3 linked regions of the Selenomonas sputigena genome follow. The protein of the gene in region 3 interacts with the protein of the main gene of each other region in a pairwise test. Links are inferred from orthologs where the notes say so. Each region holds a gene or a part of one and is shown on either strand. Other genes may lie near its edges.

Region 1 (3,059 bases), 1.1 Mb from region 3 along the record:
GAGGTCGCCCAGATTTGCACAGATGCGCTGTATCTATCGAGGAGACAAACCGCAGGCGTAGCGGTGCTACGTCGAGGATTTGTCGACGACGAGAGGACAGCGCAGATGTGTGAAGATGGGCGGCTGAATTTATCAGTGATTCCTGAACAGCGGTTGACGGCTTCTGCCTGTCTATGCTACAATCAAAGAACGCAATGGGCGTTTTCTATGCTGCTCTTTTGAGAAGCCTTTTCCAGTTCGGAGCGCGGCGCTTTGGTCTTGCGCAATGGAGTCTCGTGAACCCCGTCAGGTCCGGAAGGAAGCAGCGGTAAGCGAATCGCTTCATGTGCCGCGAGGGCGCCTGGGGGTCGCGCCCCGAAGTGGAAAAGGAGTATTTGCTGCTGTGCGGAGTTTCGGCTTGGTGCGGCAGCTTTTTTCTATGGATTCGTTTGCAATTTTCTATGCGTTCAAGGAGGGACGATATGGCGTACATCGCGCTCTACCGCCAATGGCGGCCGGGGAGCTTCAAGGATCTCGTGGGGCAGACGGCCGTATCGAGGACGCTTTCCCATGCGATTTCCGCAGGACGCATCGCCCATGCCTACCTCTTTTCTGGCCCGCGCGGCACGGGCAAGACGAGCACGGCGAAGATTCTCGCGAAGTCGCTGAATTGTGAGAAGGGGCCGACGCCCGAGCCTTGCGGCGTCTGTAAAAATTGCACGAAGATCGCCGACGGCACGGCGCTCGACGTCTTTGAGATCGACGCGGCGTCGAACCGCGGCATCGACGAGATGCGGGACTTGCGCGAGAAGGTGAAATTCACGCCCGCCGAAGGGCGCTACAAGGTCTACATCATCGACGAAGTGCACATGCTGACGACGGAGGCATTCAATGCGCTTTTGAAGACGCTCGAAGAGCCGCCCGCCCATGTCGTCTTCATCCTCGCGACGACAGAGCCGCACAAGGTGCCGGCAACGATCCAGTCGCGCTGCCAGCGCTTCGACTTTCGGCGCATCACGGTCGAGGAGATCGAAGCGAGGCTCGCCTATGTGGCACGGGAGATGAAGATCCCGTGCGAGAAGGAAGCGCTTCGCCTCATCGCGCGGCAGGCGGACGGCGGCATGAGGGACGCGCTGTCGCTGCTTGACCAGTGCGCGAGCTTGGACGGCGATACATTGACGGCGGCATGTGTCGAGGAGAATCTCGGCCTCATTGGACATGAGCCGATCTATCGCCTGACGAAGTCGATCGGCGAGCGCGCGAAGGGCGAGGTCTTGGAAACGATCGCGGAGCTTCTCGCGCTCGGTAAAGATCCGATGCAGCTTTTGGCGGAATTGACGCTTCATCTGCGAAGCCTCATGATCTACGAGGCGGCGGGCGCTATTGCGGCTCTCAATCTCGTGGACGACACCGGAGCTGCGCTCGAAGAGCAGAAAGCGCTTTTCACGCAGGCGCAGATCATGGCGATGATCGCGCGTCTGCACGAGGCGATGGCGGAGCTTCGCTGGACGCCGCAGCCGCGCATCACGCTTGAGGTCGCGCTGCTTTCGCTCTGCCGTGAGAATGTGGAAGATGGCGCAGAAGGTGCACCAGCACCCACCCACCCCGCAGCGCCCGCCCCCGCCGAAGTGGCGCGCGTCGCCCGCCTTGAGGCGGAGCTTGCCGTCCTCAAGGCGCAGCTTTCGGCGCAGCCTGCGAGAGCAGCCGCGCCTGCAGCATCTCCTCTTCCAACCGCGAGAAGACGGGCGGCAAGTCGCACGAACGAAGCGGCTTCTTCCGGCACGCCGGCACGCAATAGCGCACCGCTTGCCTCTTCCGCTCCTGCCGCACAGGCCACGCCGAATCCCGAGGGAGAGAAGATCTACGCCGAACTTCTCTCCCGCCTGCAGGAGAAGCAGCGCATCTCCGTTCTCGCTTGCCTCAAGGGCGCATCTTTCTTGTCAAGCGGCGCGGGCACGTTTCGCCTGCATTTTTCAAGTCCTTTGCTCGCGCGGCGCACAATGCGCGACGACTACCGAAAGATCATCGAAGAATTGCTCGCCGAGATCGCAGGCACACCGCTTGCAATCTCGTGCGAAGCGCAAGCTGTGCCGCCTGCCGCGCCGCCTCCTGCGCCGAAGAAAAAGCCGCCGTTGGCGGCGCTCGACGAGATCGAGCCGCGAGGGCTTTCACCGAAACCGCTGGAGATCGACGAGAACGAGCTTTCGCCCGAAGAGCGAAGTCGTCTGCAAAATGCCGTTTCGCTCCTCGGCGGACATCTCGTCGACCTGCCCGAAGAGCAGCGCATCGCCGCCCTCGCCGCGAGCGGCAAGGCAGTCGCTAAGTCCGTGGCCGAGACGGCAGAAGGCGAGGACGCGCCGCCGCTCGATGACGCGCCGGTGTTTGATGACATTTCGCTGCCCGATGATGCGCCGGTGCCCGATGACGTGCCGCCGCCGGATGATGGCGATGCGCCGCCGCCGCAGGAAAACAGTTGACCTAAGAGCCGCTTTGCGGCTATAATCGAAGGAAAAGCGCAGGCGAAGCGCCTGCTTTTGAAAGGAGAAACGCAATGTTTGGTGGAATGGGAAACATGGGCAATATGCAGGGTATGATGAAGAAGGTGCAGAAGCTTCAAAATGACATGAAGAAGATGCAGGAGGAGCTGAAGAAGAAGACCGTCGAGGTGTCGGCGGGCGGCGGCGCTGTCAAGATCGTCATGAACGGCGAGAAGGAAGTGCAGTCGCTTCATATCGATCCCGCTGCCGTCGATCCCGAGGATGTCGAGATGCTGCAGGATCTCCTCTCGGCTGCCTTCAACGAGTCGGTCAAGAAGGTCGACGACATGATGGCGGGCGAGATGGGCAAGCTCACGGGCGGCCTCGGCCTTCCTCCGGGCATGTTCTGAGATGCAGTACATCGCACCGCTGGCAAAACTCATTGAACACTTTCGCGCACTGCCGGGCATTGGCTCCAAGACGGCAGTGCGTCTTGCTTATCACGTCCTCGACATGGATGCAGCGAAGGCGCGGGCGCTCGCTGAGGCGATCGTCGAAGCGCGGGAGAAGATCGGCTTTTGCAGCGTCTGCTGCAACCTCTCA
Region 2 (3,049 bases), 220 kb from region 3 along the record:
GCACGGCACGGGCAAGGCGAAAAAGGTTCTCGTCTTTGCCAAGGGCGAGAAGGTCAAGGAAGCCGAGGATGCAGGTGCTGATTACGTCGGCTCGGACGAGATCGTCACGAAGATTCAGGGCGGTTGGTTCGACTTCGATGTCGCCGTCGCTACGCCCGATATGATGGGCACGGTCGGCCGCCTCGGTAAGGTCTTGGGTCCTCGCGGTCTCATGCCGAACCCGAAGCTCGGTACGGTCACGATGGATCTTGTGAAGGCGATCAGCGAGATTAAGGCCGGTAAGGTCGAGTACCGCACGGACAAGGCCGGCAACGTCCATGTCCCGATCGGCAAGGCTTCGTTCGATGTCGATAAGCTCAAGGCGAATTATCAGGCACTCATCGACACGCTCGTCCGCGTTCGCCCGGCAGCAGCGAAGGGGCAGTACATCCGTGCGATCACGGTCAGCTCTACGATGGGCCCCGGCGTTCCGATTGCTACGATGGCCTAATCCGATAAAACAGCATACGATGACTGTAGACAGCAGGTATGGATCTTCCATCTAACGAGCAAGTTGCTCGCCCGCCGAGGTCGGATTCAGGCGCATTGCTTCAAAAGATGCGGCTTCCGGCATACAGTTGGGAGCCGTTTTATTTTGTTGAATCTCATTGAGAGGGGGTGCAAGAATGAATGCAAAGGTAAATGCAAAGAAGGAAGCGGTCGTTGCTGAGCTGAAGGAAAGGCTTCAGACGGCGAAGGGAGCCGTTTTTACAAGCTACAAAGGCTTGACGGTAGCGCAGGACACGGCGCTTCGCCGCGCGCTTCGTGAGGCAGGCGTTTCGTATCATGTCGTCAAGAACACGATGACGCGCATCGCCGCGAAGGAACTCGGGCTCGACGAACTTTGCGATCACTTGGAGGGGACGACGGCTCTTGCCGTTTCCACTGACGACGCTGTGGCGCCGGCGAAGGTCATCTGCGAGTTCATGAAGAAGAACAAGCTCGATGAAGCCGGCATCCTGACGCTCAAAGCAGGTCTTCTCGACGGACGCGTCATCGACGTCGCTGAGGTCAAGGCTTTGGCCGATCTGCCGTCGCGCGAGGTTCTTCTCGCAAAGCTCTTGGGCAGCATGCAGTCTCCGATTGCGGGTACGGTCAACGTGCTCCAAGGAGTCATCCGCAACGCGGTCTATGTGCTTGAGGCGATCCGCAAGCAAAAGGAGGAGCAGGCTTCCGCCTGAACCTTATAGAGTGCAGCGGTTGGGCAGACGTCCGCCGCTTGCAGGCTGAATACATTTGAAGAAAACAATTTTATGGAGGTACAATCATGACTAAAGAAGAAATCCTGCAGGCCATTGAGGGCATGACCGTCCTCGAACTTTCCGAACTTGTCAAGGATATGGAAGAGAAGTTTGGCGTCAGCGCTGCGGCTCCGGTTGCTGTTGCTGCTGCCGGCGCTGCTCCGGCTGCTGCGGGCGGTGAAGAGAAGACCGAGTTCACGGTCGTTCTTGCTGCTGCCGGCGACAAGAAGATCAACGTCATCAAGGCTGTCCGCGAAGCTACGGGTCTCGGCCTGAAGGAAGCGAAGGAGCTCGTTGACGGCGCTCCTGCTCCGATCAAGGAGAACATCGCGAAGGCAGAGGCAGAAGAGCTCAAGAAGAAGCTCGAAGAGGCCGGCGCAACGGTCGAGCTCAAGTAATTTGGGCGCAGCAGAAGCTGCATAAGAAACCGCCCTTGCAAGTCGATTTTCGACTGCAAGGGCGGTTTTTGTTTGGTTGGTTGGTTTACGCTTCCTGCTGCAGAGGAACCGGATGTTCGCTTTCTCTCTGTGCTGTTTTTCGCGCCCCGTTCCAGCGGTATTGGATCGTCAGCACCGTAAGCGCGGCGATGAACATGAAGAGCGCCATGAGGAAGTAGCCCGTGTCGAAGGAGCCTGTCTCCGTCTTGAGCCAGCCCATCATGTAGGGGCCGACCCAGCCGCCGAGATTGCCGCAGGAGTTGATGAGGGCGACGCTGCCGGCAGCGGCGGAGCCGGAGAGGAAGCTCGTCGGGATCGTCCACCAGACGCCCATGGCGGCGTAGATGCCGATGGCGGACAGGCAGACGAGGAAGAGTGCCGTGTACATGTCATCAGCAAAGGGGCTGAGTCCTAGGCCGACGGCGCCGACGAGGAGAGCGCCCGCGACGTGCCAGACCTTGTCGCCCGTCTTCGTCGAGGTTTTGCCGATGATGACCTGCACGATGAGCGCCGCCGTCATCGGAATGGCGATGGCGCCGCCGAGGAATCCGGTTGACCAGCCCGAAAGCCCCTTGAGCACCGTCGGCATCCAGAAGTTGAAGCCCCAGAAGCCGATGACCCACATGAAGTAGATGAAGCAGAGTTTCAAGACCTTGGGATCGGAGAAAGCCTGGAAGATCGTGTATTTCTTGACGCTTTGCATACGCGCCTGCTCTTCTTCGTACTGGCGGTTCAAGTATTCCTTTTCTTCTGCACTGAGCCAGGAAACCTGGTCGGGCTTGTCTTTGACGAAGTAGAAGAAAAATACGGCGAAGAGGAGGGCGGGCCCTGCCTCCAAGATGAACAGTTCCTGCCAGCCGTGCATGCCGAAGAAGGATGTTTGCAGCAGGAATCCCGCGAGCGGTGCGCCGATGATCGTTGAGATGAGAAGTGACGTCAGCATGAGGGAATTGGCGCGTGCTCTCTCCCTTTCGGAAAACCAACGCGCGAAGAGCACGGAGTAGATGACGGGGTAAAGGCTCGCTTCCGAGGCGCCGAGCAGGAAGCGGCAAAGGTAGAACTCCGTCTGCGTCTGCATGAATGCCATGAAGATGCAGACAAGTCCCCAGGTGAACATGATGCGTGCGATCCACTTTGCGGCGGAAAAGCGGGCGGCGATGAGTGCGCCGGGGATTTCCAGGAGCAGATAGCCCATGAAGAAGATGCCCGCGCCTGCGCCGAAGATTTCGGGCGTGATCCAGTCGAGATCCTGCGTCATCGTCAGCGCTGCATAGGCGATGTTCACGCGGTCGATGCAGGCGATGATGGACACGAGAAAGACGGGCAGGATGA
Region 3 (4,138 bases):
CATATTGCAGACGATGTCGCGCGCCTCTTCCACTTCCGAGGCGAGGACGCGTATCTCGAAGTTCGCCTTGCGCTGGCTGCCGACGGATTTCCGATCCGTCAATATGCCTTCCGCCTCCAGCCTTTCGCAGATCTTCTCCGCCTGCCCCTTTGTTGCAGCCACAAAGATCGATGTCCACATGAAAATTTCCTCCTTCGGCGCTATCTCTGCAACACCGAGTTTTTGCCGAGCAAGGCCTCGATTTCCTGCACGACGGCAGGAGATGCGTCGAGCCAATACTGCGGCTCCAACTTCTGCCAACGTCCCTTCCGATTCAAAAAGACGACATGATCGCCCCTGTGCATCGCGAAAATGCCGTAGAGCGCATCGAGCGCAGCCGCTTCCTCGTGCTCTGCGGTAAGCGTGATGTAATAATCCTGCCGATAATCGTCGAGCGCAGTAATCGTGTCGGCAAGCACCTTGACGCCGTCATCTGTGAAATTCACGCGCCCCTGCACGACGATGGCCGCATCGGGAACAAGGAGGTTCACATGCGGGTAGAATACCGCGGGGAAGACGACGACTTCGACGGAATGCGTGTAGTCCTCCAATTCCAAGAAGCACATCGTGTCGCCCTTCTTCGTTGCGATCCGCTTCGCCGAGGAGATGAGGCCGCCGATGCGCACGAGTTGGCGCTCCTTCTTCTTGCCGTCTAAGATATCCCCGATGGGCACGAGATTCTTGATCTTCTTCTCATGGCGATCGAGCGGATGTCCTGTAATGAAGAAGCCTGTGTTCTCCTTCTCCCACGCGAGTCGCTGCACCGAGTCTGCCTCAGCGATGTCGGGAAGCGCGACGTCCTCAGCCTCCTGCATCGCCGCCTCGCCGAAAAGGCCGATCTGCCCGCTCGCTGCATCCGCGTGCTTTCGTGCAGCGACATCGATGACGCGCTCCAAGACGGCAAGAAGCTGCGAGCGGTGCGCGCCGAGCGAGTCGAACGCACCGCATTTGATGAGACTTTCAAGTACGCGCTTATTTGCCGTGCGCATATCGACGCGCGTGCAGAAGTCCAGGAGCGACGTGAAAGCGCCGCCTTCCTCGCGCACGGCTGCGAGACTCTTGATCGCCGCCTCGCCGACATTTCGCACGGCGGCGAGGCCAAAACGAATGGCCGCGCCGTCGACGCTGAAATTCGCCTCGCTCGCGTTGACGTCGGGCGGCAGAATCTTGATGCCCATGCGGCGGCAAAGCTCGATGTAGACGCCGACCTTATCGTTCGTGTCCATGATGCTCGTGAGCATCGCCGCCATGAACTCCTGCGGATAATGCGCCTTCAAGTACGCCGTCTGCCACGCCACGAGCGCGTATGCCGCGCTGTGCGACTTATTGAAGCCGTAGTCGGCAAAATGTGTCAGAAGATCGAAGATCTTTTCTGCCAAAGCATCATCAATGCCGTTCTCTCGCGTTCCCTTCATGTACGTCTCGCGCTGCGACATCAGGACTTCGTGCTTCTTCTTGCCCATGGCGCGGCGCAGGATGTCCGCCTGCCCGAGCGTGAAGTTCGCGAGCACCTGCACGACCTGCATGACCTGCTCCTGATAGAGCACGACGCCGAACGTCTCCTTCAAGATCGGCTCCAAGAGAGGATGCAGGTAGGTCACCTTCTTCTTGCCATGCCTGCCCGCGATGAAATCCGTCACCATGCCGCTGCCCAAGGGGCCCGGCCGGTAGAGCGCGACCGTCGGGATGAGGTCTTGAAAGTTTTTCGGCTGCAAGTCCTTGACGAGATTCGTCATGCCCGCCGATTCCATCTGGAAAACCGCGCCCGTATCGCCGCGGCAGAGCATCTCGGCTGTCTTCTCGTCTTCAAGCGGTATCGTGTCGATGTCGATCGTGATGCCGCGGCTCTTCTTGATGTTCTTCAAGGCGTCGGCGATGACCGTGAGCGTGCGCAGGCCGAGGAAATCCATCTTCAAAAGCCCCAGCTCTTCCACGTGATCCTTGTCGTACTCCGTCACGAGCGTGCCGTCGGAGACCTGCACAGGCACATAGTCGGTCAAGGGATTTCGCGCGATCACGACGCCCGCCGCGTGCGTCGACGAGTGGCGCGGCAGCCCTTCAAGGTCGCGCGCGAAGTCGATGAGCCGCTTCGTCTCGTCGCTCTCCTCATAGATGCTGCGAAAATCCTGCGAATCGGCGAGCGCACGGTCGAGCGTGATGCCAAGCTCTGACGGCACAGCCTTCGCCACGCGGTCGACGCTCGCATACGTCATTTCGAGCGCACGCCCGACGTCACGGATCGCGCCCTTCGCCGCCATCGTGCCGAAGGTGATGATCTGCGCGACATGATCGGCGCCGTAGCGGCGCTTCACATAGTCGATGACCTCCTCGCGGCGAATGTAGCAGAAGTCGATGTCGATATCGGGCATCGTCACGCGCTCCGGATTCAAAAAACGCTCGAAGAGCAATTCGTACTTCAGGGGATCGAGGTTCGTGATGCCCAGGAGATAGGCGACGATGCTGCCCGCCGCCGAGCCGCGCCCCGGACCGACGGCGATTCCCTCGCCGCGCGCATACTTGATGAAATCCCAGACGATGAGAAAGTAGCTGTCATAGCCCATGCGATGGATGATGGAAAGCTCGTAATCGAGCCTTTCGCGCACAGCGGGCGTGATCTTTTCGTAGCGAAGGGGCAGATTCTCCTCGCAGAGCTGCTTTAGGTAGGCCTCGTCCGACATTCCCTCCGGCAACGGAAAATTCGGCAGATGAAGATGCCCGAACTCAAAGTCGACCTTGCATCGCTCGGCGATCTTCTGCGTATTGGCGAGCGCCTCCGGGTGATCGTGAAAAAGCGCCTGCATCTCCTCGGGCGAGCGCATGTAGAACTCCCCTTCGGCATAGCGCATGCGCGTCGGATCATGGACGCCCTTGCCCGTCTGAATCGCGAGCAGGACATCGTGCGCCTCCGTGTCCTCTTTATGCACATAGTGGATGTCGTTCGTCGCCACGAGTCCGACGCCGAACTTCTCCGCCAGCTCAATGACACCCGCGAATGCTGTCTTTTCATCGGGGATTCCATGGTCTTGAATCTCAAGGAAGAAATTCTCTCGTCCAAAGATGTCGATATACTCCTCGACGAGCTTTTCCGCGCGCTCGCGCTCGCCACGCAGGATCGCCTGCGGGATCTCTCCCGCGACGCAGGCGCTGAGGCAGATGAGGCCCTTATGATACTTGCGCAGGATGTCCTTATCGACGCGCGGCTTGTAGTACATGCCCTCTGTATTGGCTAGCGAGACGAGTTTCACCAGGCTTCGATAGCCTTCATCATTCTCCGCAAGAAGAATCAGATGATAGTAGCGCGTGCCGCGCACCTCGGTGCGGTCAAAGCGCGACTCAGGCGCAAGATACGCCTCACAGCCGATGATCGGACGGATTCCCTGCTTCTTCGCTTCCTTATAAAAATCAATGACGCCGTACATCGCCCCGTGATCGGTGATCGCGACGGAATCCATGCCAAGCTCCTTCGTGCGTGCGATAAGCTCGGGAATGCGACTTGCGCCGTCGAGAAGGCTGTAGCATGTATGAACGTGCAAATGTGCAAAGGGAATCTTCGTCATGGCAGCCTCCTCTATCACTCTTTTATGTTTCGCTTCTTCCTATTATAAAGGAAAACGAGCGAACCTTCAACGCTTCTTCATATACGCTTCGGCAACAGCGAGAACATATTCCTGCAGCGCGGCGCCGACAGCGAGATCCCAATCAACATCACCCGCAAAGACCGTATTGGAAACGACGCGGATCGTGAGGAACGGCACATCGTACGTCTGGCAAATTTGCGCGACGGCGTCACCCTCCATCTCCTCAACCGCAGTGCCGTAGAAATCATGCAGGAAGAGCACGCGGTCGACTTGGCAGTTCCAGCTGTCCGCCGTACCGATGACGCCCTCCGTCACGCTTCCTTTCTTGTAGGAGTTCTTGAGCGCGAGCGCCGTCCGAAAGAGACCCTCGTCTGCTCTGTGAAAGACCTCCTGCGTGAAGCGACGCGCTTCCTTGTCGTAGGCAAAGACGCCGAGCTGGTCGAGTGCCTCTTCATCGACACCCTCACCGCGTGCGCGAAAGTGCGATTTCCATGCCGATATATTGACCGTCTCTCTGCCTA

Evidence for each region.
Region 1: the proteins of OL236_RS05650 (region 3) and dnaX interact in binary tests that used the Escherichia coli proteins (3 or more experiments, as listed by UniProt). The link is inferred for Selenomonas sputigena from one-to-one orthologs.
Region 2: the proteins of OL236_RS05650 (region 3) and rplL interact in binary tests that used the Escherichia coli proteins (3 or more experiments, as listed by UniProt). The link is inferred for Selenomonas sputigena from one-to-one orthologs.

What each region holds. Positions count from the first base shown.
Region 1 is NZ_CP110383.1:2,275,770-2,278,828, forward strand. Bases 49-2,958 are described here. They hold dnaX (DNA polymerase III subunit gamma/tau), read left to right. Parts: upstream 49-461; coding sequence 462-2,456; downstream 2,457-2,958. Other genes in these bases: OL236_RS10970 (YbaB/EbfC family nucleoid-associated protein), read left to right, coding at 2,531-2,866; recR (recombination mediator RecR), read left to right, coding at 2,868-2,958. Outside these bases: more of recR, read left to right, coding at 2,959-3,059. UniProt on the Escherichia coli protein: Part of the beta sliding clamp loading complex, which hydrolyzes ATP to load the beta clamp onto primed DNA to form the DNA replication pre-initiation complex.
Region 2 is NZ_CP110383.1:1,371,662-1,374,710, reverse strand. The notes cover bases 93-2,992. They hold rplL (50S ribosomal protein L7/L12), read left to right. Parts: upstream 93-1,306; coding sequence 1,307-1,678; downstream 1,679-2,992. Other genes in these bases: OL236_RS06695 (MFS transporter), read right to left, coding at 1,764-2,992; rplJ (50S ribosomal protein L10), read left to right, coding at 666-1,220; rplA (50S ribosomal protein L1), read left to right, coding at 93-490. Outside these bases: more of rplA, read left to right, coding at 1-92; more of OL236_RS06695, read right to left, coding at 2,993-3,049. UniProt on the Escherichia coli protein: The binding site for several of the GTPase factors involved in protein synthesis (IF-2, EF-Tu, EF-G and RF3). Is thus essential for accurate translation.
Region 3 is NZ_CP110383.1:1,151,205-1,155,342, forward strand. The notes cover bases 1-3,989. They hold OL236_RS05650 (DNA polymerase III subunit alpha), read right to left. Parts: upstream 3,597-3,989; coding sequence 201-3,596; downstream 1-200. Other genes in these bases: OL236_RS05645 (hypothetical protein), read right to left, coding at 1-180; OL236_RS05655 (5'-methylthioadenosine/S-adenosylhomocysteine nucleosidase), read right to left, coding at 3,663-3,989. Outside these bases: more of OL236_RS05655, read right to left, coding at 3,990-4,138. UniProt on the Escherichia coli protein: DNA polymerase III is a complex, multichain enzyme responsible for most of the replicative synthesis in bacteria. This DNA polymerase also exhibits 3' to 5' exonuclease activity. The alpha chain is the DNA polymerase catalytic subunit.